Sinorhizobium fredii NGR234: one gene and its partner. The protein of the gene in region 1 interacts with the protein of each later gene in a pairwise test. Links are inferred from orthologs where the notes say so. Each region holds a gene or a part of one and is shown on either strand. Other genes may lie near its edges. The genes, in order: nifS and NGR_RS24785.

The links.
Region 2: the proteins of nifS (region 1) and NGR_RS24785 interact in binary tests that used the Escherichia coli proteins (3 or more experiments, as listed by UniProt). The link is inferred for Sinorhizobium fredii NGR234 from one-to-one orthologs.

Annotation. Positions count from the first base shown.
Region 1 is NC_000914.2:107,391-123,098, forward strand. Bases 6,535-9,490 are described here. They hold nifS (cysteine desulfurase NifS), read left to right. Parts: upstream 6,535-7,408; coding sequence 7,409-8,572; downstream 8,573-9,490. Other genes in these bases: NGR_RS30190 (extracellular solute-binding protein), read left to right, coding at 6,535-6,562. Outside these bases: nifD (nitrogenase molybdenum-iron protein alpha chain), read right to left, coding at 1-849; nifH (nitrogenase iron protein), read right to left, coding at 946-1,836; NGR_RS30175 (phasin family protein), read right to left, coding at 2,760-3,167; NGR_RS30180 (hypothetical protein), read right to left, coding at 3,606-3,779; more of NGR_RS30190, read left to right, coding at 4,571-6,534; NGR_RS30205 (hypothetical protein), read left to right, coding at 9,827-10,204; NGR_RS30210 (radical SAM family RiPP maturation amino acid epimerase), read left to right, coding at 10,280-11,779; NGR_RS30215 (VirK family protein), read right to left, coding at 11,927-12,364; NGR_RS30220 (hypothetical protein), read right to left, coding at 13,272-13,688; NGR_RS30225 (LLM class flavin-dependent oxidoreductase), read right to left, coding at 13,855-14,883; hisC (histidinol-phosphate transaminase), read right to left, coding at 15,290-15,708. UniProt on the Escherichia coli protein: Master enzyme that delivers sulfur to a number of partners involved in Fe-S cluster assembly, tRNA modification or cofactor biosynthesis. Catalyzes the removal of elemental sulfur from cysteine to produce alanine.
Region 2 is NC_012587.1:2,836,459-2,852,209, forward strand. What follows is about bases 2,549-5,547. They hold NGR_RS24785 (sulfurtransferase TusA family protein), read left to right. Parts: upstream 2,549-3,929; coding sequence 3,930-4,166; downstream 4,167-5,547. Other genes in these bases: NGR_RS24780 (L,D-transpeptidase family protein), read left to right, coding at 2,549-3,930; NGR_RS24790 (methyltransferase family protein), read left to right, coding at 4,277-4,759; NGR_RS24795 (M10 family metallopeptidase C-terminal domain-containing protein), read left to right, coding at 4,951-5,547. Also shown: NGR_RS33595 (hypothetical protein), read right to left, coding at 1-119; NGR_RS32445 (hypothetical protein), read left to right, coding at 147-296; site-specific tyrosine recombinase XerD, read left to right, coding at 293-1,234; NGR_RS24775 (acetyl-CoA carboxylase carboxyltransferase subunit alpha), read left to right, coding at 1,298-2,251; more of NGR_RS24780, read left to right, coding at 2,521-2,548; more of NGR_RS24795, read left to right, coding at 5,548-6,774; NGR_RS24800 (CobW family GTP-binding protein), read right to left, coding at 6,805-7,935; NGR_RS24805 (D-alanyl-D-alanine carboxypeptidase family protein), read right to left, coding at 8,001-9,098; NGR_RS24810 (M20 aminoacylase family protein), read left to right, coding at 9,249-10,412; NGR_RS24815 (Lrp/AsnC ligand binding domain-containing protein), read left to right, coding at 10,437-10,901; NGR_RS24820 (NAD(P)-dependent alcohol dehydrogenase), read right to left, coding at 11,029-12,075; NGR_RS24825 (AraC family transcriptional regulator), read left to right, coding at 12,406-13,347; NGR_RS24830 (aminotransferase), read right to left, coding at 13,593-15,751. UniProt on the Escherichia coli protein: Sulfur carrier protein involved in sulfur trafficking in the cell. Part of a sulfur-relay system required for 2-thiolation during synthesis of 2-thiouridine of the modified wobble base 5-methylaminomethyl-2-thiouridine (mnm(5)s(2)U) in tRNA.

The DNA of each region.
Region 1 (15,708 bases):
GTTGAGCTTGGCCCTGGGGGCCCGCTCCACTTCCGCGAGCGTGGCGTCGCCCGACCAGTTGCCGACGACGCGCAGCCCGATCTCCTCGAGCAGGATGCGCGACGCCCAGGCGTCGCCGCCGATGTTGTAATCGCCGATGACGTTGACATCGTAGGGACCGGTTTCGAACTCGACGTCCGTCTTGCCGTCCGCCTTGTCGAACACCCAGTCGCGGATGGCGTCGTTGGCGATGTGATGGCCGAGCGACTGCGAGACGCCGCGGAAGCCTTCGCAGCGCACCGGCACGATCGTCGTTTCGTGTTCGGCGGCCTTCTTGCGCGACACCGCTTCGATGTCGTCGCCAATCAGGCCGATCGGACATTCGGACTGGATGGTGATGCCGTTGTTGAGGGGAAACAGCTCCTCGATCTCGTCGATGACCTGTTCCAGCTTCTTGTCGCCACCAAAGACGATGTCCTTCTCCTGAAAGTCGGAGGTGAACTGCATCGTCACGAAGGTGTCGACGCCGGTGGTGCCGACATAATAGTTGCGGCGCTGCGACCAGGAATATTGACCGCAGCCAACCGGGCCGTGCGAGATGTGGACCATATCCTTGACCGGGCCCCAGACCACGCCCTTCGAGCCCGCATAGGCGCAGCCGCGGATCGTCATCACCCCGGGGATCGACTTGATGTTCGACTTCACGTCGCATTCGGAGAGGGTCTCGCCCTCCTCCCCGACCGCCTCGCGGTCCGATGCGACACTGAGGTGCTTTTGGCGACGCTTGGCCGCCTTGTGTGGGTACTGCGACAGCACTTGCGTGATCAGCTCCTGATGGAGCGCACTGTCATTCTCGTAATCGAGGCTCATTGGGCCTGCCCCCTTTTTTGCGTGTCCTCCAAGAAGAGGCACCATTGGTGGAATGTCGCACCGGATCACCGTCCCGGGCAGCGTCTGCGGCGGCGGTCACTGGGCCGCTGCCGCCGCTTCCTTGGCCTGAAGTTCGGCAAGCATCTGCTCGTCGGTCTTCATGACGCCGAAATCGAGCAGCATGTCCTCCAGCTCCTCCATGGTGATCGGGGTCGGGACGGTGCCCTGGCCGGAATTGGCATGGATCTTGTCGGCCAGCGCGCGATACTCCGCCGCCTGTTGCGACTCCGGGGCATACTGGATCACCGTCATCTTCCTGAGCTCGGCGTGCTGGACGATGTTGTCGCGCGGCACGAAGTGGATGAGCCTGGAATTGAGCTTGGCCGCCAGCGCCTCGGCGAGATCGAGCTCGCGGTCCGTCTGGCGCTCGTTGCAAATCAGCCCGCCGAGCCGCACGCCGCCCGAATGGGCGTATTTGAGGATCCCCTTGGCGATGTTGTTGGCGGCATAGAGCGCCATCATCTCGCCGGACATGACGATGTAGATTTCCTGCGCCTTGTTCTCGCGGATCGGCATCGCGAAGCCGCCGCACACCACGTCGCCCAGCACGTCGTAGGAGACGTAGTCGACATCGTCATAGGCGCCATTTTCCTCCAGGAAGTTGATCGAGGTGATGACGCCGCGGCCGGCGCAGCCGACACCCGGTTCGGGGCCGCCGGACTCGACGCATTTGATGCCCTTGTAGCCGACCTTGAGCACGTCCTCGACCTCGAGGTCTTCCACCGATCCCTCCTTTGCCGCCAGATGCAGGACCGTGTCCTGCGCCTTCGCGTTGAGGATGAGCCGGGTGGAGTCGGCCTTGGGATCGCAGCCGACGATGAGGATCTTCTGCCCGAGGTCGACAAGGGCGGCGAGCGTGTTCTGCGAGGTGGTCGACTTGCCGATACCGCCCTTGCCGTAAAACGCGATTTGACGCAGACCTGCCATGTTGCTTTCCTTCGTTGTTCGAAACCATCGCGGTTGCCCGCAACACGAATACAGCGGCAGCTTCAAGCCGCCTGCACAAGGAAGGCTTCAAAAGCCGTGCCAAGTCGAGGAGGGTGAGCCCAGCAGAAGCTGGTTTACCTTCTTTTACAGCTACTTAGATTAGGAGAAGTAGCCGACCCAGAAGCAAGCCTGTGTCGCGGAGCCGACAATTTCACAAACAATTGTCGAAAGCGTCCGACGCGCCAATGGTCGTAGTCAAACCGGCGCAGTGGGTCACGATCGACAAAGGCGACGGACCGCTGTAGTTGTCGAAGTGGTGCTCGGCGAACCAGGCTGTGCTGAAGCCGGCTTGCAGAGTGTCCCACGATTCATGACAGCCGCGCTGGGCGGCCAGGATAGATGTTGCGAACTTGATAGTCGCTTCGTTTGCAGATCAGGCGCCGTGCAGGTCGCGGTGCCACGTGTCATTCGGCCGGCGCTGACGGTGTGGTCCCTATTAGGACGCGTCAGGCGAGGCCAGAAGTCGTCCCAGTTCAACATCCCTGCCTTTCGTGAGCCGCGGCCTACGCGACGTCCATTCGTGATCCGGTGTATGTTGCGCGGTTGGGTCTTCGAGACGTCGAGGGAGCTGAATGAAGATCAACGTGACTACTTGTGCGCAAGGACCTGCGCTGCGGTGCGCACAAGAGACCGGAGCAGAAACCTTGGGGCCGATGTGATCCCTGAATGCGCAATGGGGAGGTGCCGCCTTCCTGCAGGAGGGCGAAAGAAGCCGTAGATAGCGTCCAGGATTTCCCCCCACCTATAACACAAGCCGATGTCATCAATCCGACAAATCGGCGGAAATCATCGAATGGTACTCCAGGCTACTGAGCGCAAAGCCGTGGCGGGTCACGGCCTGCCACGGCGGGGATCGCTGACGATCAGGCCGTCTTGAGGTCTGCTATAGCCTTTTCAAAGAATTCCTTGATTGGCTTCGACATATCAATCAAAGCCTTGGTGCTGAGCGCCTGGGATTCTTTGACCTGCTCGACACCCATGTCTATACGCTTGCGCAGGAAGGAACACTGTAGGTCGAAAACTTGGGACGGCGATTTTGCCCCGAGAAACTCGCTAAGATGGTGCAAATTAGCGAAGGTGTTGGCTTGGACTGCAGCGAAAGTGTTCAGCGACAGTTCAAATCCCACCATCATTGTTGACTTGAAGACGGATCCGGCCAGCTCCTGTAACTCAATAGCATGCGTCAATTGCTCGCCCCTATTGATTGCCGTGGATTGACCGACGATCGAGTTTTCGACAGTTTCGAAGGGCTTTTCTGCGGTCCTGGACATTTCGCTTTCCTCTCGTTACGGCGGCTCTGGCGACCATCTTGCACATCGTCAACGCCCATTTGTCGCAAGAACTCAATTGAATAGTATTGTGAAATCTTCATACGTGGCGCAGTCGAGGCATAGGATTGTTGCCGCAATGAGCAGCTCCGCCGCCTCGCAATGAGCAGGTTCAAGATTTGTGCCAGTTCTGTCGGTGGCGCCAAAAATCTGTCATCTCGCTATCCTCCACCCGGGTCTTTATCGATAATCGATGCTGCGGCTGCGGACTTTGGCTGGAGGCCGATTAAGATGTCTCGGCGGTCATTTGATGGAGGCAAATAACATTTCTTGCCGGCCAAGGTTTGCCTTGAGACAAAGGTGAGAATTATGGACAGAAGGCGGTGAGGTGGCAGTCCCGTCGTGCCAGACCGATGGTGTTCGCGCACTCAAATTCGTGGATCACGTCGGCGGCGAAGAGCTTGGCGATAATGTCAGAGGCGTCGTCCTAATCGCCTGCACTACCATCAGTATGTCGCCGTGGCCGGTTACCGGGATGGCGGGGCTGGTCGGGTCGAGAACAGTAAGCACCTCGGGCGTCAGGATCTGCGGTTTAACGGCAACTGGCACGGTCATTGCTCATCAGCTTCACATGACAGTCGCCGCTGTCGGTTTTCGGAGAATCGGCTTGGCAGGCGACCGGGCGCGCCCCATATGGAGGATCTCCTGATGACCATTGAGCATTCCGCGGAGACCCGCGCCAAGCCACCCTTATATCGCCATCTCTATGCCCAGGTTCTGGCAGCGATCGCGGGCATCCTGTTTGGATATTTCTATCCGGACATCGGAAAGCTTGGAATGATCATTGCACCGGTGATCTTCCTGAAGGTCGCGACGGAGATCGCAGGCATAACCGGTCTCGCCAAGGTTGGTCCCATCGCCGGCAAGGCGAGTTTGATACCTGACCTTCTCGACTTTGGTACTTGCCGTCCACCTCGCGGTCACCAATGTGATGCAGTCGGGTGCGGGCAGTGCTTATCGATCCGGCCTCGCTCATTGCCGAGGCGGTCGCCGGCTGTGCGGAAAAGGCGCAAGAACAGTTGATGACCGGTTTCCTGATACTGGTTATCCCGTCGACGCTTGTCAGCGACGAAGGAAGACTTTGCGACACTGGTCGACATCCACGTCATCGCCGCCGCCAGAAAAAGTGACAACGGGTACAGCGACACAGGCCGCGACCCTACCAGGCACAAAGCTCCGCATATCCATAGACGCTATGAACAGAATTTAGAAAATCAATTTTTGAGGAGTGTGAATTGCCCATATCTAGGGACGATCGGCCACTGACATGCCGATCCTGCAACGACTTGGAGCCGCCCCACAAACACCGTGGCGGCGAATGGATAAAAACAAGGAGAAAGGACGAGATGCTGGACATCGGCGTCATTGGAAGACTGAAGTTTGCGACCGCGTTCATGGCCATGTCCTTACTACTGGTGCCGGCTGCGGAGGCTCAAGAGCAGCCGGTCTGGCACTACGGACTGTCGCTCGTCGATGATCTCAAATATCCGCCCGGCTTCAAAAAGTTCGACTATGTGAATCCCGAGGCACCTAAGGGCGGAGATCTCAGGCTTTCACAGACAGGCACCTTCGACACGTTCAATCCCCTGCTGGTGAAGGGCGAAACGGCCGTCGGCCTGGATTTCGTCTTCGACACGCTCATGAAACCGTCAGAGGACGAGATTTCGACGGCCTACGGGCTTCTGGCCGAAGGCGTTTCCTTCCCCGACGACATCTCCTCGGCCACGTTCCGGCTGAGGCAGGAAGCGAAATGGGCCGACGGCAAGCCGGTGACGCCGGAAGACGTCGTCTTCAGCTTCGACAAGGCGAAGGAACTGAACCCGCTCTATCAGAGCTACTATCGGCATGTCGTGAAGGCGGAAAAGACAGGGGATCGGGACGTCACCTTTCACTTCGACGACAAAAACAATCACGAACTTCCTCATATCCTCGGGCAGATCCGGATTGTGCCGAAGCACTGGTGGGAGGGCACTGGACCGGACGGCAAGCCGCGCGACATTTCGCGAACGACGCTTGAACCGGTGATGGGGTCAGGTCCCTACCGGATCGCTTCGTTCGCCCCCGGCGGGACCATTCGTTATGAGCGCCGGCCCGATTACTGGGGCGTCGCGCTCAACGTCAATGTCGGGCAGAACAATTTCGATTCGATCACCTATTCCTTTTTTGGCGATCGCGACGTCGAGTTCGAGGCCTTCCGCTCCGGCAACACCGATTATTGGCGGGAGAACCAGGCGATGCGCTGGGCTACGGCCTTCGATTTTCCGGCGGTGAAGGATGGCCGCGTTAAACGCGAGGAAATTCCCAACCCCTTCCGGGCAACGGCCGTGATGCAGGCGATGGTGCCGAACATGCGCCGCAAGCCCTTCGACGACGAGAGGGTGCGCCAGGCATTGAACTATGCGCTCGACTTCGAAGAACTGAACCGGACCATCTTCTACAATCAGTATCAGCGCGTGAACAGCTTCTTCTTCGCCACAGAACTCGCCTCCTCCGGTCTGCCGGAAGGCAAGGAACTGAAGAACCTCAACGAGGTCAAGGACCTCGTGCCGCCCGAAGTGTTCACCACCCCTTATAGCAACCCGGTCGGCGGCACGCCGCAAAAGGCGCGCGAAAACCTGCGCAAGGCGATCGAGCTCCTGAACAAGGCGGGGTTCGAGCTCAACGGTAACCGGATGGTGAATACTGAGACGGGCAAGCCGTTCTCCTTCGAGATCATGTTGAGCAGCCCGTCATTCGAGCGCGTCGCCTTGCCCTATGCGCAGAACCTTAAGCGGATCGGTATCGAAGCGCGCGTGCGCACGGTGGACCCATCGCAATATACCAATCGCAAGCGTGCCTTCGACTACGATGTGACCTGGGAAGTTTGGGGTCAGTCCTTGAGCCCCGGAAACGAACAGGCGGACTACTGGGGATCGGCAGCCGCCACACGCCAGGGCTCCAGGAATTATGCCGGCATCTCCGACCCTGGCGTCGACGCCTTGATTGAGCGCGTGATCTTCGCAAAGGATCGCGAAACGCTGGTTGCCGCAACGAAGGCACTCGATCGCGTCCTGCTCGCCCATAATTACGTCATTCCGCTCTATTACAAGCTGGCCGCCCAAATCGCCTATTGGGACGCGCTGGCCCGGCCGAAAGAGCTGCCGAAATACGGACTGGGCTTCCCCGAGGTGTGGTGGTCGAAGAGCGCTGCCTGTCATTTGCCCGCGGGCGTTCGCTGTAGTTGCATTTGCGGGAGCTCTGGCGAAGCCGGGCGTCACCAGTTCACGCCCGACCGTCGCCTCATCCGAAATGCGCAACTTCTGGACCAAATCTGCGCCGCCAGTGAATTTAAAGGATAGCCTGCTTTCGACGTCCTTTGCCAGCCCCGGGCGCTGAGCGTCATTCAGTGTCGCTCGGTCGCCGCGGTGCACCGTTCGTTGGGGACCCAACACTGCAGCATCTCGCTGCCGAATGGCGCTGCCTCCGAACGGGGGCCGCCATTGTAGAGTGAGGCAAGTGCCAGCAATCGCCGCTATGGCTGGCATCCTCCGTCTGCCATCAAGCTTTCGAAGAGCTGCGCCGCCGAAGTCATCACATTGCATCTTGTTTGCGGCACAGAGGCGCTCTTTGGTGTGGGCTAATTCGACAATGTCCGATTTCCGACATTGTCGGACAAATGTCACACCGATGTTTGAGTTTCGGTGTTGTTTCAAAACCGTTTTTTTCGTTGGCATAGTTTGTGCTTGACCGATTTGCAAAGGCCTTTTCGAACCAGGAGAAACGATCCATGATAGGTCTTAACGGAAGAGCCGTTAGTGCAGTGAAGCTCCCTCCTTCCCGCGATTCTGAACCGACCGATGGCTTATGCATATGACGGTTCAAGCGGACGGCTGTGCATATACCATTTTGCATTAGAGACTGAGTCGCGCGAGGGCGACACTGTTATCGAGAAGGATGGGATCAACATATTTGTTGACTCGGACCCCCAACCCCATGTGGCCGGCCTGGCCGGGACGTCATCCCAAGGGTGGATTCGCCCGGGTTAGTCTTCAACGTTTCAACGCGCGGGAGAGGTGAGCCTGGGGCAAATCGTTCGGCTGATCGCCACGCACGGGAGAACAGTAATGCTGGATCAAAAAGCACTTCTACAATGCCACGATCGCCATTTGTAAACCTTTCGTCGTTTCGGTAGCTGGAGAATTATCTTGAGGCCTATCTATCTCGACAACAACGCAACGACGCGCGTCGATGCGGAAGTTCTCCAGGCGATGCTGCCATTCTTTGCAGATGTGTTTGGCAACGCTTCCTCGATGCATGACGCTGGTGCTACTGCCGGGGCAGCGATTAACGTAGCGCGCAGGCAGTTGCAAGCACTGATCGGTGCAAAGTTCGACCCAGAGATCACCTTTACCTCGGGCGGGACCGAAAGCAACAATGCGGCGATCCTTTCGGGGCTCGAGGCTATGCCTGAGCGCACTGAGATCGTAACTTCGGCGGTCGAGCATCCTGCGGTGCTGACGCTCTGCACCCATCTGGAGAAGACACGCGGCACCAAGGTGCACAAGGTCCCAGTGGATCACCAGGGCCGACTTGACCTTGACGCTTATCAGGACGCCCTTACACACCGTGTAGCAATCGTTTCGATCATGTGGGCCAACAACGAGACGGGAACGATCTTTCCTGTGGTAAAGCTAGCTGAGATGGCCAAAAAAGTCGGCGCAATTTTCCACACCGATGCGGTGCAAGCAATCGGCAAGCTACCGATTGACTTGAAATCAACGGCGATCGACATGCTGTCGCTTTCCGCGCACAAGTTCCATGGCCCGAAGGGCGTCGGGGCACTCTACATAAAGCGCGGGGTACCCTTTCACGCACTCATCAAGGGTGGCCACCAGGAGCGCGACCGGCGCGCGGGCACGGAGAACACGCCCGGGATAGTAGGTCTGGGCAAGGCGGCAGAACTCGCGTTGGATTGTATGGACAAGGACAATGCGATAATAAGATCATTCCGCGATCGATTGGAGAAAGGACTTCTCGAGCGTGTCCCCCAAGTCTTCGTAATGGGTGATCCGGTGACGCGGTTGCCCAACACAACGAGCATTGCCTTTGAAGGCGTCGGTGGTGAAGCCATGCAGTTTCTGCTCAATCGCCATGGCATCGCCTGCTCCTCCGGATCCGCCTGTACCTCTCGTTCTTTATCGACGAGCCATGTGCTAAAAGCCATGGGTACTCCCCACAGGCAGGCGGTCGGAGCAGTCCGCTTCTCGTTGTCAGGCTATAACTGTGAAGAGGATATAGATCGGGTGTTGCGGGTGATACCCGCAGTTGTGAAAAAACTGCGTGAATCTCGTCCAGTATTTGCCGGGTAGACGCTCTGCCGGCACATACGATTGTTTGAGCGCTTGGGCATGTCCGAATAGCCGTCACTGATGGCGTCTCGATCACAGCTCTTCCCAGGGTCATCATAGGGTGCAGGGCCGGGACCATGTGTTGGAACGAAAGCAGCTATTCCGCGGCCAGTAGGAGAATGCAATGTCTTATGATGATGCGACCTTTGCCCCTGATGGCACTGACATTCTCACCTGGCTGAAGGATTTGTCGGCCGCCGAGGAGTTCTTCGATGCCCTCGGCGTCACCTATGACCCAAAGGTGCTAAACACATCACGGCTCCACATAATGAAGCGCATGGGTCAGTATCTGGTCGCGGAGGACTTTTCCGATCTCCCCACAGGCACGGCCGCCACCCGTGCGCGCGCCGCACTCGAGCGCGCTTACAGGGACTTTGCAACTTCGTCGCCACTCAAACATCGTGTTTTCAAGGTGCTTGAGGATCGCGATCCGACTAAAGCTGCTGCGCCAATCCAAGTCTTCGTACCATTGGAAGAACTCTTGCAGCCATCCGAAATCAGTGACTGCGGCGGGGTTGCGACACAGCGATGTCATCAGTCCGACAAAGTAGTCGCGGCTCCGGACGCGTTGGAATGAAGCGGTTAGTTTAGCAGGCTGTAATAAAACTCGTTGGCACGTGGTGCATGGAAGGGTCGGAAGACCAAGGCGATCGAAACCTAGACAGATCATAATGCACATCGCCGATACCCAGTCGGCGCAGATGCGCGTCCATTGCTAATGCGTCGGTGCCTAAAGTGCCAACCCGATGCCGTCGGCCCGCTTCAGCGCTGGTCGCGGTCAGGGTTGCATGAGCCTGGGTCATGTCCGGATGATACGCATACAGCTCTGATCTCCCCACCGCCGTGGGGGTCGTCGACCTGCTATGCCGGCCGTTTGTGACCCCCACACTCCGCACGATTCGTCGACGCTTCTCTCTGACGCCGCTACGCCGTCGTCACGCTTTTGAGCGTATCCCGATGTTTCACTGAATGAACCGACTGGCGGAATCCGCAACTGAGCTGGCAAAAAAGAGAGCCTGCCTTAGTGAAGAATTTTGCGGATGTCTACATTTCGGAGCGGCCAATTGGCCGGTTCGGGACTAAAGGTCGGTAAGTTGACAATGCATGCACTCTGAAAATGCACAAAATGACGACATTTTTAGGTTGGCACGGCGCTTGCTCGTTCACGGCATCATCCACGCCTGCAATTGGCAACTATGAGCAAAGGAATTAGCTATGCCGCGAGCTGACGTAGAGCGATTCGTCAACGATTTAGACAAAGGCAGGCTGCCTGCAAACCTCAAGCCAAGTGCCACGGGTCTTGCACCGATCGTAGCGGCCGGAAAGAGTCTCGGCTACAACATCACGCTTGACGAAGTTCAAAACTACATCCGATTGGACAGCCGACGGAAGTCTACTGGCAAGAAGCTCGAAGCGATGGCGAACAGCAAGCGTGGCTCGCGCGTTCCGGCCTTGCCGCGCTTAGTACAATCTAGTGCTTTGGATAGTCCCGTTACGGATGGGCTCACGCGGCCGTTGCATATTGCTGAAAAAGGCGCCGCCGTCGCCGCGGTCGTTCAACTTGTTGTAATTGTTGTTCATGTTTCAAGCTGATTTTTTACCGGAGCGCATTGGCTTGGACGATCGGTGCCAAGAGAGCATGACAGCAAATATCATCGGGAACGAGACATGCGATCTGGCCTACAAGAAACGGCTTCAAGGGCTCACCTTTATAAAGGCGAATATTGGCGACAGATCTTTAACCGGCGCACGCCGGAGCAACGGCGCACCTTGTCGCACATCAAGCGTTTCATGGAACGGCTGGCTGGTGACATAAAGTTCCGCACCGCGGTTTCGGAGAGCGTCGACGCCCCTCGCGCGGTAACAGAGCGCTATGGCATTGAAGTTGACCCACTGGAGATACTGCCGCTCTGGCGCGATGATCATCTTACTTACCGCTACAAGCCGGAGTCTGCCCCATGGCCGCTGTCGATAATGTGGGACGAGTACATGCGCGACATGTTGCGCCATCGCGACCTCCTGCGCGACCATGGCGATATGTCAATGACCAACCCTCGCTTTCATGCCTGGCGCGAGCGCCAAATTCGGCGTTGTAATGACGAATTGGGCGGATCAGCGCCGTCGATCACGCACCCCATCATCGCTTTCGAGCTGAGCGAAGGGTGCACCGTCGGTTGCTGGTTCTGCGGCCTCTCGGCCGCTCCGTTCAAAGGCTATTACGAGTATAGCAAACAGCATGCAGAGCTTTGGCGCGGCGTGGTTGGTGTCGCGAGCGAGGTGTTTGGCCCGGCAGCTCGTACTGGATTCTGCTACTGGGCCACAGAGCCAATGGACAACCCGCAGTACGACCGCTTTCTCTTCGACTACTATCAGATCACGGGCGCATTGCCGCAAACAACGACGGCCGCCCCGCTCAAGGATGAGGCACTCACCAGGCGCGTGCTCGGCCTCTTCAATCTTTATGGCACTACGATGAATCGCTTCTCTGTGCTCAGCACGGCACATCTCAATCAGATCCACAGGGCGTTTTCGCCTGAAGAACTGACAGGGGTCGAACTCATCATGCAGGGCAAGGACGCTCCGACCGCAAAGGCTTTCACGGGGCGGGCGCGCAAGCGGAAGGAGAAACTCAGTGCGAGGCAAGAGGCAATCGCCTTTCCGGAGCGAAATCACACGACGATCGCCTGTGTTTCCGGCTTCCTCGTAAATATGCCGCAGAGACGTTTGCAACTAGTGACGCCGGTACCGGGTAGCGGACGCTGGCCCCTCGGGTATCGCATAGTGGGTCAACGGTCATTCAGGACGCCTGACGAGTTCCGGGACGGGCTCAAGAGCATGATTGATCAACATATGCTCGAGAGCCCAGCCCCCGACCTGCCGATCCGCTTTCGCAGGGACCTGGAGTACACAGCGGGAGACCGCTGCTTCCATCTCCGCTCGCGAAGCATGGAACACCGGGTGCTCGACTACGCTCCGATCTCGGTTGGCCATCTAATCGCGTGCGGCAACTTTACAGCCTCGGAGTTGGTTATGCGGGCCTCGACGGATGGAATAAGCGTACTTGCTGTCGCCGACCTGCTCGATCAGTTATACGCGGCCGGCGTGATCGAAGAGGACCTCGATGACCGCTATGCTTGGCAGACCAGCGACGGCATAACAGACCGCTGAAGAAGCTCAAGGATAGCGGCAGGCGGGTTCCTTTACCTATCGGGACCACTGCAAATGGCACGGGCGGGTGCCCCAGGGAAACCTTCAGCCGCCGATCCGGGACGATCCGCCACCCGAACCCGCGCGATCGTGCTGCAACATGCCAGATCACTGTGAAGAGAAGAAGCTCAATCCGTGACCAATTGAGCACTTATAGACCCGGCTCGTTCCTTTTCGCTCGTAACTGGGCACATTGAAGACGACCATGGTGAATTCGGCGCCACCGTCCGGCCGGATCCGGTAACGAAGAAACTGGATAACCGGCTTACCGTCACGATCTATGGTAAAATGCTGATCTGCAAAAGCGAGGGTGCCGTCAGATGTGATCCTATAGCCGTCTATGCTAACGCCTCCACGCGTCTTGGTCGACGGTGTATCGGAAGTCGCCGGAGTGCACATGCCTAAATCGACCGTCACAGTCACCGGTTTGCCGGTAGTCAGCGCGCGTTCAAGCTCGGGAAAGCTCGCCAGTACATGACTATCGCCGGCGGCATTGGCAGCTGTAGCAAACAGTATCCCGAATAAGGTTGCAACGATATGTTTCACAGGTGGTCCTCTTTAGAGCGACTATACGGTTGACACGGCCCCTGCGGGCGAACCGGGGGCTCGGCGGTTTCAAGCAGGGCGCGGGAGAGTGCGGCTTCGGACCGGAGCAGTTTGCCGACAGCCCATACCACTCGATGGGGCAGCCGTGTGTGGAGAAGGCTCCGCGTCTACTGCTATCCTTGTCCCAATTGAATTCAACCCAAAACGCCACGCTATTCTAATGGGAAATCTCAGCAGATATGTAAAATCGCTTATTTGGATGGAGGCTATTGAGGAGATGGAAGAGTGGTCGCACGCAGGTGCAAGCCTATCGGCGCTGTCACTATCGCCTGCGGGTGCGGGGGTGCCGAAAAGAGAGACGATGAGCAGTTACCCGCTGGCGAGCGATGGACAAGGAGGAGACCGATCCGCCACTACGAAACAGCGAACGCGTTCGTCGCGCATCCAGGCAACGTAGCGGTGGAGTTGCGCCCGGCACGACAATTATGGCAGTCGGCTCACGCCACCAGCCTCAATGCGGCTGGTGGCAAAGGCCGTGGCGGCGGCAGGGCGACGCGCTGTTGATTGACAGATCCGCATAGCGCACGATTGGGATGCGGCGCCGGAGACTTCCCGCTCGATCAGATCCCGAGCGAAGTTGGTATTACGGTAGCAAGCGACATGCCTTCGGCAGGTGGTCAGGCGGGCTTCACGCCGAAGCTTGCCGCCACTCTCAGTCCCAACACCGGGCATATTCGCCGTTTGGGAAAATATGCACTCAACATGGACGACCAGCCAGCGCCGCTCGTCCCAAAATGATTGTCGTTCGAATTGCCCGCGTGAATTCTACCCAAATGGGTGATATCCATTACTGCCAGGCCTTGCTAGCCATGATAGTCATAAGAGCTTTGTTACCGCTACAATCGCATTAATTCGGTCGCGAACGTAACCGCAATTGTTCGAGCAATAACGTTAATTGGTTTTCGAGTTCTCGAAGAGAACGTTCCGTTGCTATAAAGTGAACCTCAGCGCCCGCTACGGTTGAAATTGATAACATTCCCGAATTGGAGCCATCGGCGGCCAGACCAGCTCTGACGCTGAATCCGGCTGCAGCAAAGGGCTTGAACTTTCTTTCCTCCTTCCCCGTTCTCGTAGCGATTTGATGTTGGAGCTGTCCGCATGCGGCCATGAACGAAGCAGCTATTCTGCTGCCAATTTCTGGACCGAATGCTACTGTGGTAGTTTCCCCTTGATCAGCAATCAAACTGACAAATGCTAGTTGATCATCCGCGGTCGTTCCTATTCCGTTTACGTCTGTTATCAATATTGCGTCGATCTCGGCCATCTTACCTCTTCCCAGAAGCCACGCTACCCGATAAAACACCTTCGAGTCAGATGTACTTAGCGCCGACCAGCCCATTGTTGATTTTTGGGCCGAATTGGAGTTGCGCCTGATACGACAGGAAGCCGTCACTTTTACACACGCCTGACTTCGTCAGGCGCCATGGCACTCAGCCAACTCGATCCATTAGTTCCGATTGAATGGTCATTGCGGTATACAGCGAAGCATCCAAAGGCAAATCTCCAAACGCGACCTGACAAAGGAGATAGTTGGCGCCCGCCTCTTCCAACTGATCAAGCAGAGTCCGTCGCACAACAGCCGCCGTTCCCACTACGCACAATTCACTTTCGATTGCTGCATCGAAGGTCAGGGGCAGATTTGGCGGAACTGGAATTGCATGGAGGTCGTACAGGAATTTGAAATTATTCAGCCATCGTTGGAAGGCAGGAGCCGCAAGCGAGTATGCATGTTCTGCAGAGTGCCCGACGACAATCATGCGGAGCAGTCCGAGAAATGACGCGTTGCAGTTCGCGTCAGAGCTGAGTCCTTCCTCGGAACGGAAGGCATCAGTAATCCTGCGAACAAGCGAGGCGGGTCCCACACATGCGACATTTGCGCCGTTTGTAGCGGCCCAGCGTGCAGACTCAGGTCGGTTGGTGGCGATCCAAGTCGGTGGGTGCGGGCGTTGATGAGGCCTCAGGATCAAGGGGACATTGTTTAGTTCAAAGTGGTCGCCGCGGTAGGAAAGATTGCCGCCCCTCATCGCCTCCATCAGGATTTCGCTGGCTTCGAAATAGCGTCCAGCCACCGCGTCCGGATCGATCCCGAAGTAACCTAGCTCTATCGGAAGAGAGCCGCGCCCTATGCCCAACTCGGCCCTACCGCCGCTCAAATGGTCAAGCATGCAGATCTCCTCAAACGCACGCAGCGGATGAGAAAGGCTAAGCAGCATGACAAGCGGGCCAAGACGAAGTTGACGGGTGCGCTGCGCGACGCTCGATAGGAACAGATTCGGCGATGGGCTTCTCCCATGCGGCGAAAAATGGTGCTCCGCTAGGTGGTAAGCGTAAAAGCCGAGACGATCACATGCTTCCGCTAGCGTGAGGCGGTCTGCGTATTGCCGTGCCATGGCGTTACCGTCCTCGTCTAAATGGTCGAATATGCCGAAAGCTAGCTTTGATGGAAGGATTTTTCTCATTTAACGTCTCACTTAACCCTGGTAGCCCCGGACTTCAATTCGAGCGAAATAAGACCTTGGGGGCTTTATTTGGCCGAACATCGCTATTCACGGTGAGCCTGCCCTTGCCTAACGGTGGCGGAAGCCAAATCGTTAAGCCGCCGACAGGCCACATCCTTGCGTGCTCGGCTATTGCTCAACAGTTTTTCAGTGCACCTACCGGCAGATGTTTCCGTCCCAGCGACCTTGTGTTGTGGAGCACGCCTTTAGACACATGCAGGCGCCAGGCTATGAACTCAGCTTCCTCACGGGCGTGGCGTAGTTAGCGCTGTGGGAGACCAGTCTTCCGGTTGTCGCTCTCTTTCCTGTCGCCACTGTCTTTTCCCACGTGCAAAAGAGCCGAGCCTGAAGCTGCTATACGGTCCCATCATCGAGATTGCTGAGCTCCCGAAATGTCCTCGACAGCCGCAAGAAACGCATCCATTTGTGGTTTCGTCCCGATGCTGACGCGAATGCAATCTTCCAGACCTTCATCGGGAAGAACGGCCACGAGTATCTTTTTCCGTTTCAAGCAGGCGTGCCACCAAACGCCGTCTCGTCCTGCAGGCACCCGCGCCAGCAAAAAGTTTGCATGGGAGGGCGTTACAGAGAACCCAAGTCGCGACAGCGCCACCCTCACCCGCTCTCTCTCATGCCTGATATGGCGGTGGTTCTCATTATAGGTGGCGCGGTGGGCCAGGATGCTGACGCCAACCGCATGGCCGATCACATTCATATTGAACATGTTCTGGATATTGCGCAGCCTCCCTATCACCTCAGGATGACCGAAGCCGAAGCCGACGCGAA
Region 2 (15,751 bases), on another replicon or contig:
TAGTCCCCATTCCACTTCGGTATCGACAAATCGGCGGGGGGCGTCAAGTCGTCGCGCGGAGCGCCGCGACGCTTCTTGAACTTGCCGGACGAGCCGTTCATATAGATCACGGTCCGCATGGCGTCACCCGCGTACTGGAGACTGAAATGCCAACCCTCTTCCGGTTCCTGTTCTTCTGCGCCATCGTGGCCGGCATGATCTATGGAACCATGGTGGCGCTCGTCACCTTCGTCGAGCCGGTGGAGCGCGACGTCACGGTGCGCATTCCATCCGAACGGGTCAACAAGCCGCAATGACGGATCTTTCGGAAGCCCATCTCGAAGCTTTCCTGGAAATGATGAGCGCCGAGCGCGGTGCGGCGATCAACACGCTGCAATCCTACGAACGCGATCTCAGGGACGCGCTCGCCTTCCTGCGCTCGTCAGGGGCACGGCTCAACAGTGCGACGGCCGACGATCTGAAACGCTATCTCTCGCACCTGGCCGGCGAGGGCTTCAAATCGTCCTCGCAGGCGCGCCGGCTGTCGGCGCTCCGGCAATTCTACAAGTTCCTCTATGCGGAGGGGCTGCGCGGCGATGACCCGACCGGCATCCTGGATGCGCCCAAGAAGGCGCGTGCCCTGCCCAAAACGCTCAGCATAGACGACGTCACCCGACTGATCGGCCAAGCCGAGGCGGAAGCCGCCGCCGGCGGCGAGGACGCCTTCGCGCGGCTTCGCATGCACGCACTGATCGAGCTTCTCTATGCGACCGGCATGCGCGTCAGCGAGCTCGTCTCGCTGCCTGCGAGCGTGCTTGCGCAGAATGGCCGCTTCCTGGTGATCCGCGGCAAGGGCAACAAGGAACGGCTTGTGCCGCTGTCGCAGGCGGCGATCCGCGCTATGCGGACGTACGGCGACGCGCTGCGCAGGAGAGCGGCGGAAGCGGAGAGCCCCTGGCTGTTCCCCTCCTCCGGCAAATCCGGCCACCTGCCGCGCCAGGTCTTCGCCCGCGACCTCAAGAGTCTCGCCGCGCGCGCCGGTATCAGGGTCGCCGTGATCTCGCCGCACGTGCTGCGCCACGCCTTCGCCAGCCATCTGCTGGCCAATGGCGCCGACCTCCGCGCCGTGCAGGAGCTGCTCGGTCATTCGGACATTTCGACGACACAAATCTATACGCATGTGCTGGAAGAACGGCTGCACGAGCTGGTGCAAAACCACCACCCCCTTGCCAAACAGGCGAAAAAACAGGATTAGGACCGGCGGGCAGGTTGGCTTTGCCGGACGGTCCTTGTCGCAAAACGATCGGAAACGCATCTCATGCACAACTATCTCGACTTCGAAAAACCCATCTCTGATCTCGAGGGCAAGATCCTCGAATTGAAGAAGCTTGCCGGCGAAGACGAGAGCGTAAACACGTCCGACGAGGTCGCGCGCCTCGAAGGACGCGTCCGCGATGCGATGATGGAGATCTATTCCAAGCTGTCGCCCTGGCAGAAGACGCAGGTCGCGCGCCACCCGTCCCGGCCGCATTTCCTCGACTATGCCGCGGAGCTCTTCACCGAGTTCACGCCCCTTGCCGGCGACCGCAATTTCGCCAATGACGATGCCATCCAGGCGGGCCTGGCGCGGTTCCGCGGCGCACCGGTTGCGGTGATCGGCCAGGAAAAGGGCAACGACACCAAGTCGCGCATCAAGCACAATTTCGGCAGTCCACGCCCCGAGGGCTACCGCAAGGCGGTCCGCGTCATGGAAATGGCCGATCGGTTCGGCCTGCCGCTGATCACGCTGGTCGACACCGCCGGCGCCTATCCCGGCGTTAACGCCGAGGAGCGCGGCCAGGCCGAGGCGATCGCCCGCTCGACCGAAATGTGTCTCAACGTCAAGGTGCCGATCGTCACCGTCGTGATCGGCGAAGGCGGTTCCGGCGGCGCCATCGCCATCGCCACCGGCAATCGCGTCTATATGCTGGAGCATTCGATCTACAGCGTCATCTCGCCGGAAGGTGCGGCCTCGATCCTCTGGCGCGACTCGACGCGCGCCAAGGAAGCGGCCAGCAACATGAAGATCACTGCCGAGGACCTGAAGTCGCTCGGCGTCATCGACGGCATCATTCCCGAACCGGTCGGCGGCGCCCATCGCGATCCGCAGGCCGTGATCGGCCGCACCGGCACGGTCATTGCCGATGCGCTGAAGGAGCTGTCCGGGCGCAACGGCGACGAGCTTAGGGCGGATCGCCGGCAAAAATACCTGAATATCGGCCGGAATCTTTGACCGGACGAGGCGGCGAACCGCGTTTCGCCTTAACCTTGGTCGGGATCCAGGATTAACCATTGCGATCAAGTTGCCACGCATGGCAACCGGAAATCGGGACTATGGCCAAATCTTGGCCATATTCATGGGGTCATGAGAAACGGCCGTTCGCAGGGGGCGCCTGCACGGTTAAGATTTCGTGAAGAATAATGTCTTACTGATTCGTTGATGCCTCTTCTTTGCGGATGAGGTGTGCACGGATGGAATCTGGCTAAAACGGGCTTTTGCCAATGCGTTTCAGGAATCTTGTCATCACCACCGCCATCGCCGCCGGGCTCGCCGGCTGCACGAACGAAACGCTCGATTCGGTCAACCTCTCCTCCGTCAAGAACAAGACGGAATACCAGCTGTCCAGCAAGATGGTCAGCAAGATGAGCGAGCTGGGGATGCAGAAGACGTCCCCGATCCTCTTGCGCATATTCAAGGAAGAGGGAACGCTCGAGGTCTGGAAGGCGAATACGTCAAGCCGCTTCCAGCTTCTGAAGAGCTACAAGATCTGCGCCTGGTCGGGAAAGCTCGGCCCCAAGGTGAAGGAGGGCGACCGTCAGGCGCCGGAAGGCTTCTATCCGCTCTATCCGCACCAGATGAATCCCAATTCGAATTACTATCTGGCGATCAATACCGGCTTCCCGAACGCCTATGACAAGGCGAACGGCCGCAGCGGCACGCATCTGATGATCCACGGCGCCTGCTCGTCGTCGGGCTGCTATTCGATGACGGACGAGCAGATCATCGAGATCTTCGCCCTGGCACGCGACGCCTTCAAGGGCGGCCAGGAGAGCGTCCAGTTGCAGGCCTTCCCCTACCGGATGACCGCGGAAAACATGGCGCGCCACCGGGACAATCCGAATATCGAGTTCTGGAAGATGCTGAAGGTCGGCTACGACCAGTTCGAGGTGACCAAGCGTCCCCCGCAGGTCAATGTCTGCGAGAGGAAGTACGTCTTCAACCAACAGACCGACGGCAGCTTCAATCCATCCGGCCAGTGCCCGGCCATGTCGACGCCGCCGGCCCTGCAGGTCGCAATGGCGAACTTCGAGAAGGATTATCAGCGCGACTATCAGAAGTCGGTGAAGAAATTCGACGGCATGGTCTGGTACGAACCCAGCGAAGCGGAGCGCAAGGCGATCGTTGCCGAACAACGCAAGGGCCGCGAGTTGGCCTATGCGCCGACCGGCACGTCGCTCGACGCCGGCAAGCTGATGAAGGTGAGCGATCTCGAGAAGCGCCTCGCCGACCAGAAGGAGGCCGAAGAGGCCAAGCAGGCGGCACTGATCCAGAAGGAGGCGCTGGAGAAGGCGACGCGTGCCGGCAAGGCTGTGCCCGTGCCGCAGCAGAGCCCCATCGAACGCCCCGTCCAGCAGGCGGCGCTGCAGACGGCGCCTGCCCAGAAATCCTTCTGGAACCTGTTCTCGAAAAGCGAGCCGGCAGCGCCGGCAATCGCGCAGCCGAGCGCGGCCCCGGCGGCGGCTCAACAGCCCGCTGCGGCTCAGGAGCAACCCTCCACCGCTCCGCAGCAGGCGACTGCGCCGGCCGCGGCCAATCCGCAAGTGGCCACCGCCCCTGTAGCCGGCGGCGAGACGGCACCGGCGGAACAGCCGCCGAAGAAGCGCCCCTTCTGGAAGATCTGGGGCAATTGATGCCGGCCGAGGAGCGGATCGTCTACGATTTGAGGGGGCTGAAATGCCCCCTTCCCGTTTTGAAGACGCGCAAACGCATGGAGACGATAGCGCCCGGCGCGCTCATTGAGATCGAAACGACCGACCCCCTGGCGGTGATCGACATTCCGCACTTCTGCAACGAGGACGGACACCGGCTCGAGCAGGCAGCGTCGACCGCAGCCGGCCATCGCTTTCTCATCCGCAAGAAAGTGTAGCCGATCCGCGCAGGCGCGACGCGCCTTTCATCCTCGCTCAGCCTCGGCCAAGCTGGGCTCCAAGCCAATCGGTATTCCTGCTATCCTGCCTCGGAGAGGCGGGCGGCAGGATGAACGAGGCGAATGACAGTTTCCGCGACAATTCCGGTGCGATGGTCCGGCCACCGCTTGCCTGGATCCTTGCGGTCGCGGTTGGGTTCCTGTCCGATGGCGTCTTCCCGCTGCCGTTCCTGCCGCCGGCCATGCCGGCCTTTTGGTTGGGTGCCATCGTGTTCCTCGCTGGCCTGGCACTGCTCATCTGGGCAGCGACGACCTTTCGGGGAGCGGGCACGCATATTCAGACTGTCGAGCCGACGACCACCATCGTCGAAGAGGGACCTTACCGCTACAGCCGCAACCCGATTTACATCGGCATGTTCCTCGGCCTGATCGGTCTCGCCATTGGCTTCGACAGCCTGTGGCTCTTCATCCTGCTGGTGCCGTTCTACTTCGTCATCCGTCACGGCGTCGTCGCCCGTGAGGAAGCCTATCTCGAGCGCAAGTTCGGCGACGTCTATCGCACCTACAGGACTCGCGTCCGCCGCTGGCTGTAGCGCGGGCAGAGAAAGACGTATCCGCGCCCTCCGGCGCCGCGACGCGCTGTCGGCAAAATTCTGCGGGCCAAATCGCCTGATCGCGCACCCATTATCCGCTTGACGCGAAAGAGTGGCGAAGTCCCGTTGCAGGCATCGCGAGCCGTCTGTATCCGACCGTGGATTGAAGCAGGTTGGATGGGAAATCGTCGATGGCAACCACCTACAAGCGCGTCGCTTCTTCGAAGAACGCGGTCACCGACGGTGTGATCGGCGGCTATGCCTGGACGTCGAAAACCCTGACCTTCGGGTTCACCAAGCAGGACATCGACAAGAACGGCATAGACGATTTCGCGGAGGGAGACTGGAAGGACTTCTATCGCGAGATGTTCGCGGACATCGCGGCCTGCATCAACGTGACCTTTCGCGAGACGACCATCGCCAATGCGACGCTGAAGCAGACGCTGCTCGACACCGGCGGCGGCGGGTTCTCCGGCGGGCCGGGGCCGACCGAAGATACGGTGACGACCGCCGTCGGCATCGACCCGAAGAGCGTCAAGTCGGCGGCCGACATCATTCGTCTCGGCACCTTCTCGGACGTCTGGCTGCACGAGATCGCCCACAGCCTGGGTCTCAAGCACACGCACGACTCGATCGCCGGTCCAACCCTGCCCGGAGTCGTCGACGAAGACGACAAGGGCACGGGCCTGCTCAACTCGTCGATCTATTCCGTCATGGGCTACACCTATGCCTTCTGGGGCGAGGACAACCCCTTCACCCAGGCCAGGGATTTCGGAACAACGCTGAACGCGCAGCCGGGTTCGCTCGGCGCCATCGATATCGCCGCACTCCAGCACATGTACGGCGCCAAGGCCCACAACACCGGCAACGACCTCTATCGCTTCAGCGACAATGTCGATTTCAACCGGGGCTACACGACGCTATGGGACACCGGCGGCAATGACACCATTGCCTATACCGGCACCAGCCGGGCGAAGATCGATCTCCGTGCCGCGACGCTGAAAGCCGAGATCGGCGGAGGTGGTTGGCTTTCCACCTCCGAAACGCTGACCGGCGGGTTTACCATTGCCAACGGCGTGGTGATCGAAAACGCCAAGGGCGGTCCCGCCGCGGATATCCTGATCGGCAATGCAGTTGGCAACGTTCTCGATGGCGGGCGCGGAGCCGACCAGCTGCACGGACTTGCCGGCAACGACATCTATGTCGTCGACAATGTGGGCGACCGCGTCTCGGAAGCAGCTTCGGCCGGAACGGATCTGGTGAAGAGCAGCGTCTCCTTCGCGCTTGGCGCCAATGTCGAGAACCTTCTGCTGACGGGAAACCTCGCCGTCAACGGAACGGGGAACGGTCTCGCAAACAGGCTCACCGGCAATGCCGCCGCCAATGTCATGAGCGGCGCTGCCGGCAACGACACGCTTGATGGCGGACAGGGAGCGGACTCCCTGACCGGCGGTACCGGCAATGACACTTACGTCGTCGACAACAAGGGCGACAAGGTCATCGAAGAGGCGAACGCCGGGACCGACATCGTCAGAAGCAGCATTTCCCTGGCGCTTGCGGCCAACGTCGAAAATCTCGTCCTGACGGGCAGCGCAAGCATTGGCGGCAAGGGCAACGCGCTTTCGAACACAATCACCGGCAATGCCGCTGCCAACACGCTGGATGGCGGAGCCGGCGGTGATCTGCTCTCCGGGAATGCGGGCAAGGACCAGTTCGCCTTCAGCACGGCGCTCGGGGCCAGCAATGTCGATCATATCCGCGACTTCTCGGCCATCGACGACACGATCGTGCTATCAAGCAAGATCTTCGCGGCATTGACGCCCGGTACTCTGCCGGCGGGCCTCTTCAAGGACCTCACGGCCGCCAAGGTCGATGCGAGCGATCGGCTCCTCTACGACCGCGATACTGGCGTGCTCTTCTACGATGCCGATGGTTCTGGCGCGGGGAAAGCCGTGCAATTTGCGCATCTCGACAACAAGGTGGCCATCACCTCTGCCGACTTCTTCATCGTGTGACGGCCGCGGTGCGCCGGGCGGCGCATTGCATCAGAACTTCATGCCGGGCACGGCGAGCGGATTGTCGGTAAGCGCCTGCGCATCCGGGCGGTCGACGCGCGGCTTGCCGGTGAAGGCGTCGAACAGGTCTCGCACGAAGGCCTCCTCGAGCCCCTTGGTGATCAGTACCATCCGCGTCCGGCGATCGGCCGGGTCCGGCCAGGCGGCAAGCCGTTCGGGCGCGTGAAAGACCGTCTGGACGCCGTGCAGCACCACCGGCCGCTCCGGCCGGTCGGCAACCGCGACGATCGCCTTCATGCGCAACAGCTTCTCGCCATGCGCCGAGCGCAGGAGGTCGATGAACATCTCCAGCGCCATCGGCTCGATCGGCTGGTCGTGGACGATGCTGAACGAGCGAATGTCCGAGCCGTGGCGATTGACGTCATGGTGGTGATGGTGCCCATGATCGTCGTGGTCGTGATGATGGTGGTGCCCGTGAGTCCCGTCGGCCTCGTCCTGCAGCCAGCGGCCGACATCGGCAACCTTGGTCGATGGATCGTAGAGTCCGCAGGCGAACAGCTCGGCGCGGCCCGCCTCTTGCCCGTCGCCGTCGATGATCGGTGCGCGCGAATTGAGGTCCGTCAGGGCATCGTAGAGCCCGTCGAGCTGCTGCTTGCTTGCCAGTCCGGTCTTGCTGATCACGAGCCGGTCGGCAACCGCGACCTGCTTCATGGCTTCCACGTGACTTGCGATCGTCCGGGCGCCATTGACCGCGTCGACGACAGTCACCACGCCGTCGAGCCGAAAATTCTGCGCGATGACCGGATTGCCGAGCACTGATTGCAGCACCGGCGCCGGATCGGCAAGCCCGGTCGTCTCGATGACGACGCGCTTCAGCGGCTTGATGCGCCCGGTCTGCATGCGATCCATCAGATCGGCCAGCGTATCGACGAGCTCACCGCGCACGGTGCAGCACAAACACCCGTCGGAAAGCTCGATCACGCCGTCGCTCGACGCCTCGACGAGCAGATGATCGATCGAGACATCGCCGAACTCGTTGATGATGACCGCCGTGTCGGCGAGTTGCGGATCCTTCAGCAGGCGGTTCAGAAGGGTCGTCTTGCCCGCACCGAGGAAGCCGGTGAGGATCGACACCGGCACGACCGGCAAGGGACCGTTCATGGAAAGACTCCGTGTGAAGTTGGCGCGAGATGCGAGCGGAAAGCCGCGCGTATTTCCCATCGCGCTCAGAAGCTGGGGCGCGGGACCGGGACCGGGACGTTGGCGACGTCACCCTGTCCGGCGACATCGCTGCCCGCCTTGGCCGTCTTGTCGCCGCTGCCCGGAATAAGTCCGGCGAAGGCGAGCTTCAGCGGACGGTCGATCTCGTGGATATAGGGCGAAAGCAGCTTTTGCCGGCCGGCCTCGTCGCGTCCTTCGCTGCGGACCTTGGCGGCCTGCTTGGAGCAGATCTCCTTGCTGACGTCGGCAACCACTTCGCGGCTCTCGCCATAGGGGGCGATGGCGGTGAGCGACGGCTTTTCCGCGGCACTGGTCGTCAGCGCCATCTGGAGGAGCCGGGCCGACTCGTCGGCGCGAGCGCCGAGACTGTCCTCGCCGAGCACCACCGATACGACGCTGCGGCCGGCCCGCGTCGCCGAAGACACCTGATTGAAGCCCGACGCGCAGATGAAGCCGGTCTTCATACCATCGGCACCTTCGAAGCGGCCGATCAGCATGTTGTAGTTGGCGTAGTCCTTCTTGCCGGTGGTGAAGCCTTCCAGCGAAAAATAGGAGGCGTATTGGGGGAATTCGCGCTTCAGCGTGATCGCCAGCACGGCGAGGTCGCGCGCCGTCGTGTACTGGCCCTGGCCAGGCAGACCGTTGGCATTGATGAAATGCGACGAGGTCATGCCGATCCGCCGCGCTTCCGCATTCATCCGGTCGATGAACGCCTGCTCAGACCCGCTGACCGTTTCCGCAATCGCCACGGCAACGTCGTTTGCCGATTTGACGAGCATCATCTTCAGCGCGCTGTCGAGCGTCATCGCCTGGCCGGGCTTGTAGAACATCTTGCTCGGTGGCTCGGACGCGGCGTTCTTCGTCATGACGACGGGGCTTTCCAGTGTCAGCTGGCCGGCCTTGATCGCCTGAAACGTCGTATAGGCCGTCATCAGCTTGGTCAGCGACGCCGGATACCATTTCTGGAAGATGTCCTGGTGCTCGTAGACTTTCAGGGTTGCGACATCGACGACGAGCCGCGGATTGGCCGACACCGGAAGCGCCGCCGCCAATGCCGCACAAACACCGGCAAGAACGCCGATCGCGCCTGCCCTGTTGCGCATCAGGAGTCGAACTGTCACCACTACCTTAACCTCGAATTTCCGCAGTTGCCTCGTATCGTCCGGCTATTTAGCCTATATGGCAAGGAGATGGCAAAGCCCAATCACCTGGCCGCCAGGCCCATCCACCGAACAGACCCACAGGGAAGCATCATGCCGATATTGAACCGTGCAGCCGAACTCCAGAACGAAGTGACCGAATGGCGGCGCCACCTGCACATGAACCCGGAGCTCCTGTTCGCGGTGGAAAATACGGCAGCCTTCGTCGAAAAGAAACTGAGGGAATTCGGCGTTGACGAGATCGTGACCGGCCTCGGCCGAACCGGCGTCGTCGGTCTCATCCGCGGCAATCTCGGCGCGGGGCGCACCATCGGCCTCAGGGCCGACATGGACGCACTGCCGATTACCGAGACGAGCGGCAAGGCCTGGTCCTCGACCACGCCCGGCAAGATGCACGCCTGCGGCCATGACGGCCATACGGCGATGCTGCTCGGTGCGGCGAAATATCTCGCCGAGACGCGCAATTTTTCCGGCAACGTCGCCGTCATCTTCCAGCCGGCCGAGGAAGGCGGCGGCGGCGGCAACGAAATGGTCAAGGACGGCATGATGGAGCGCTTCGCTATCGAGGAAGTCTACGGCATGCACAACATGCCCGGCATGCCGGTCGGCCATTTCGGCAGCCGCGTCGGCCCGATCATGGCCTCGACCGACGAGTTCACCATCACCGTGAAAGGTCGCGGCGGCCACGCCGCACAGCCGCACAAGACCATCGACCCGATTGCCATCGGCGCGCAGATCGTCAACGCGCTGCAGACGATCGCCTCGCGCACCGTCGACCCGCTCGCCTCGATCGTCGTCTCCGTCACCAAGTTCAATGCCGGCTTCGCCCACAACGTCATTCCGGAGCAGGCGGTTCTGGCCGGCACGGTGCGTGCCCTCACCCCGCAGGTGCGCGACACCGGCGAGGCACGGATTCGCCAGATCGCCGAGAGCATTGCCGGCGCCTATGGCGCGACTGTCGACGTCTGGTACGGCCGTAACTATCCGGTGACCGTCAACCATGCGACAGAGACCGGCCATGCCCTTGCCGTCGCCGCGACGGTCGCGGGCGAAGGCAATGTCAATGCCGCGCTCGACCCGATGATGGGTGGCGAGGACTTTTCCTACATGCTGCTTGCCCGGCCGGGCGCCTTCGTCTTCATCGGAAACGGCGAGTCCGCCGGGCTCCACCACCCCGCCTACGACTTCAACGACGATGTGATCCCGCACGGGATTTCCTATTGGGTGAAACTCACAGAAACGCGGCTTGCCGCCTGAGAGACGCAAGCGGGGGGCGGACAGATGCATCAGATCGACAAGACCGATCGCCGGATCCTCAACATCCTGCAGGCGGACGGGCGGATCACCAATCTCGAACTGGCGGACCGTGTCGGCCTCTCGCCGACGGCGACCAGCGAGCGGCTGCGGCGGCTCCTGAAGGAAGGCTACGTCTCCGGCTTCGGGGCGCGCCTCGATCCGCACAAGCTCGGCTTCGGGCTATTGGTTTTCATCGAAGTGATGCTCGACAAGACGACGCCGGAAGTCTTCGACCAGTTCGCCGCCGCCATCAGACAGGCGCCGGCCGTGCTCGAATGTCACATGGTCGCCGGCGGCTTCGACTACCTCGTCAAGACCCGCTTCGAGGACATGGCCGCCTACCGCAATTTCCTCGGCCAGGTGCTGTGGACGCTGCCGGGCGTCAAGGAAACCCGTACCTATGCGGTGATGGAGGAAATCAAGAACGACGGGCCGCTGCCGCTCGTCTAGGTGGGATCCGGGTGGTACCCCCCTCTGCCCGGCAGGGCAGAGGGGGGTATCGCCCCCTGCTCTTCCTTCCGCTCATACGCTCGATATAGCGCCGTATATCCGATGGGACACACGGCGCCCGTGATCTTCACGCCTTGATCGACGCCATGTCGATCACGAAGCGATAGCGCACGTCGCTCTTCAGCACCCGCTCATAGGCCGCGTTGACCTCCTGCATCTGGATGATCTCGATCTCCGAGACGATGTTGTGCTCACCGCAGAAATCGAGCATCTCCTGCGTTTCCTTGATCGATCCGATCATCGAGCCGGAGATGCTGCGCCGCGCCGGCACCAGCGAGAAGGCATGGACCGGCACCGGATTTTCCGGAATGCCGACGACCACGAAATCACCGTCGACCTTCAAGAGATTGAGATAGGCATTCCAGTCGATCTCGGTCCCTACGGTGCAGATGATCAGATCGAGGCTTCCGGCGAGCTTCTCGAAAGTTTGCGGATCATTCGTTGCATAATAGTGGTCGGCACCGAGCTTCAGGCCGTCTTCCTTCTTGGAAAGGCTCTGGCTGAGGACGGTGACTTCGGCACCCATCGCATGGGCGAGCTTGACGCCCATGTGACCCAGACCGCCCATGCCGACGATCGCCACCTTCTTTCCGGGTCCGGCCTTCCAGTGGCGCAGCGGCGAGTAGAGGGTGATGCCGGCGCAAAGCAGCGGGGCGGCCGCATCGAGCGGCAGGTTCTCCGGAATCGAGAGAACATAGCCTTCCTTGACGACGATGTGGTCGGAATAGCCGCCCTGGGTCGGGGTCTTTCCATCCGCCTCGACGCCGTTATAGGTCACGACCAGCCCGGGCATATAGTGTTCGAGATCGAGATCGCGGCTGGCGCAGGTCGTGCAGGAATCGACGAAGCAGCCGACACCGACCCGGTCGCCGCGCTTGAACTTCGTAACCTTCGAGCCGACCGCCCGAACGATGCCGACGATTTCGTGGCCCGGCACCATGGGGAAGGTCGAGTTGCCCCACTCGTTGCGGGCCTGGTGGATGTCGGAATGGCAGACGCCGCAATATTGGATGTCGATGACGACGTCGTCGTCATGCGGTTCGCGGCGTTCGAAGGTGAAAGGGGCGAGCGGCTTCGATGCGTCGGTCGCCGCATATCCTCTTGCAATGGCCATGGGGTCTTTCCTTCATGTCTAGATCACGATGATTTTGGGTCGAATCGACCCAAAATCATGAACGTGATCGATTCCTAAGAGTTAGAGCGGGATGCGGGCGGAAAACCGCACGCACTTTTCCTCATCCCGCTCTGGGAATAGCGCGCCGCGCGGAGGCATGGACCTCGGGCGGCAAGGCGGACTATGCTGTCCCGGACGCCACTGCGTTAGTGCGATCCTGCAAAGTTTTTGCACAATCCTGCAAGAATGAAGAACGGCCGTTGCGCCAAAACTTCCTCCTCCTATTTGTGCCCCATCTCGCAAGCCAAAGCACCGGGAAGAATACCGAAGATGTCAGACATGCAACGGACGCCGCGCCAGGAGATGATCGAGATCATTGCTAGGATTGCCGAGGTGGACGGCGACCACCCGACGATCGTTCCGGGCCTCAGCATTCACCGGCATTCGAGCTCCGCCAAGCCGAATTGCGCCGCCTACAAGCCGAGCCTGGCAATCATCGTCCAGGGCGCCAAGCGCGTCCTGCTCGGCGGGGAGTTGTTCGTCTACGGCGCATCGGACTATCTGCTGACCTCAATCGACCTGCCGGTATTCTCGCAGATCTCGCTGGCTTCCGCCGACGAACCCTATCTCAGCATGAACTTTCAGATCGATACGACGAAGATTCCCGCGCTGCTCGACAGGCTCGGCGAACAGCCGGCAGCATCGCCCGCATCGTCGCGCGGCATGACGGTCAACACGCTCACGGCCGATCTCGAAGACGCGGCGCTGCGGCTGCTGCGGCTCCTGGATCGGCACGCCGAGATGCCCATCCTGCTGCCCCTCATCGAACAGGAAATCCTCTATCGGCTGCTCGTGGGGCCGCATGGTGCGAGGCTGCGTCAGATGACGACCGCTGAAAGCCAGCCGCACCAGATCGGCCGCGCCGTCGCCTGGCTGAAGGAGCATTATTCCCGCCCGCTGCGCATCGACGACCTGGCAAGCCGGGTCAGCATGAGCGTCTCCTCGCTGCATCATCATTTCAAGGCGATCACGGCGATGAGCCCGCTGCAATACCAGAAGCAGCTTCGCCTGCAGGAGGCGCGACGCCTGATGCTGGAGGAACGCCTCGACGCCGGCGATGCCGGCCACCAGGTCGGCTATGACAGCCAGTCGCAGTTCAGCCGCGAATATGCCCGCCACTTCGGCGAACCGCCGATGCGCGACATCGGCCGCGTCCGCCGCAGCCTCGTCGACCTTTTGGCCGGCGAGCGGGAGATGCTGAGCGAGGGGTAGTGCGGGCAAGAGACGAGGCGAAAGACGGCCGCGTGTTTTATCTTGGAAAAAGAACCCCTCCCCAACCCCTCGCCACAGGTGGGGGGGCTTCGGTGCAATCGCCTACCATTTTTCGAAACCTGCGCTTGACGCCAAGGTTGTGATGAAGGCGGGAACAGTGCGGCTGGCAAGTCCCTCCCCCTTGTGGGTCCCTTGTGGGGAGGGGCCTTCGCTGCGGTCGAGACGGAAGGGCTGCCTTGGCGTTTCTACCACCCCTCCTCCAGCACCCTCGCCAACATATCGGCAAAGAAATCGGCGCTCTCGCGGCTGAGGCAGAGCGGCGGCTTGATCTTCAGCACATTGAGATGATCGCCGGTCGGCTGCATGATGACGCCGAGGTCGAGGAGACGGTCGCAGATTGCCGCCGTCTCCTCGGTCGCCGGTTCCAGCGTCTCGCGGTCGCGGACGAATTCGACACCGAGATAGAGACCCATGCCGTGCACCGCGCCGACGATCGGGAAGCGTTGCGCGAGCGCTTGCAACCGGTCCCTCAGGTGATCACCCACGGTGCGGGCGTTTTCCTGCAAGGCCTCATCATGCAGAATGTCGAGGACGGTGAGACCGACGACCGAGCTCACCGGACTGCCGCCGGATGAAGAGAAGAAGTACCCCTCCTTCTCCAGAGCGTCGGCGATCTCGCGGCGGGTAATCACCGCACCGAGCGGGTGGCCATTGCCCATGCCCTTGGCGACGGTGATGACATCCGGCACGACGCCCTGTTCCTCGAAGCCCCAGAAATGATGCCCCAGCCGGCCGTAACCGACCTGCACCTCGTCGGCGATGCAGATACCGCCGCGCGCCCTGACCATCTGGTAGACGGCTTCGAGATAGCCGGGCGGCAGCGGAATGCCGCCGGCATTGCCGTAGACCGCTTCACAGATGAAGCCGGCAAGGCTTTCGCCCTTTTCGTCCAGTTCTTTGAGCTTTGTGGTCACAGCGCCCACGTAGTCGCCGGTCGAGCCCTGGCCGCGATAGGGTCCACGGTAGGTGTTCGGCGAGACGACCGGATGCACCCAGTCCGGCCGTGTCGTCAAAGCCTGCGGATTATCGGCGATCGAAGTAGAGACTGCGTCGCTTGCCACCGTCCAGCCATGATAGGCCTCGAGCAGCGAGAGCATGGTGCGTGCCCCGGAATGAGCCCAGGCGAGCCGGATGGCGAGGTCGTTCGCCTCCGATCCGCTGTTGACGAGAAAGACCGTGTCGAGGCCTTCCGGTGCAAGAGCGGCAATCCGCTCCGAAAACTCGGCGACCGCCGCGTAATGGAAGCGGGAATTGGTGTTGAGCAGCGACCATTGCCGCCCGACCGCGGCGGAGAGGCGCGGATGGCCATGCCCGACGATGGTGACGTTGTTGACCATGTCCAGATAGGCCCGCCCCTCGACGTCGAAGAGGTGCTCCTTCCAGCCGCGCTCGATCTCGGGCGGATTGCGGTAGTAGTTCTTCTGCGGCCGCGCGAAATGTCGTTGTCGCCGTTCGAGCAGCGCCGCCGCTTGCGGTGGCGGCGCGTCGCAATCGAAACCGAGGACATCGGCTGGCGACGGGCAGAGCCGGCGCCAGGCTTCCGCCTGATGCGGCCGCGCGAAAGGCGGCGGGTCGATTTCCGCGGCGTTTGAGAGCTGCACGCGCATGAAGCCAAGCGCCATGGGGTCGGCGGGGATAGTCCCGATCCGCTCGCCTGCCTCGACGCTTCCACTCTCTACGCCTGCCGGCTCGATTCCCAACAGATGAAGGTGGAGGCCTTGCGCCGAGAGGATCAGTCTGCCGCCACGCTCGTGCAGTTGGCCGGCGAAGGGCGCGTGCACCGACATCTGCCCATGCAGGCAGAGGTCGACATGGAGGGCCAGGGTTTGCGGCCCGTTTGCCTGGAGCAGCCGGGTTTCCGTCAGGCGGAATTCACCGTAGCGGGTCGCAGCAGCGCCGGCCGCACGCGCCGCCGACTGCAGGAGCAGCGCTTCGGTGTCCTCGTAATGCCAGCGGTCGGCGGGCAGATGCGGTCCGAGCAGCGACAGGTCGACAATCGCGACGCTGCCCGGGTCGATGTCCGGCAGCAGGCGGCCGACTATCGGCGGGGCGACCGGGGCCAGCTCCTTGCCGATGGCCTGGTGGATGGCATGATCCATCAGCTCGAAGGGAACGGAGACCGCGACATCGAAGATCTCGCGCTCGTGCGCGGCGTTGCCCTGGACATAGGCATTGTCCGGCTCGATCTCGAGCTGCCGTGCGGAACTCGCGACAAGAATGCCGGCTCTCGCGACGATCAGCGGCCAGAGCGCCTTGATTTCGGCCTCGGTCAGCGGGCAGACGGCGTGGAAAGCCTTGACTGCCGGCAGGATGCGGAAGGGATCGCCATCGGCGTGGTGAAGCA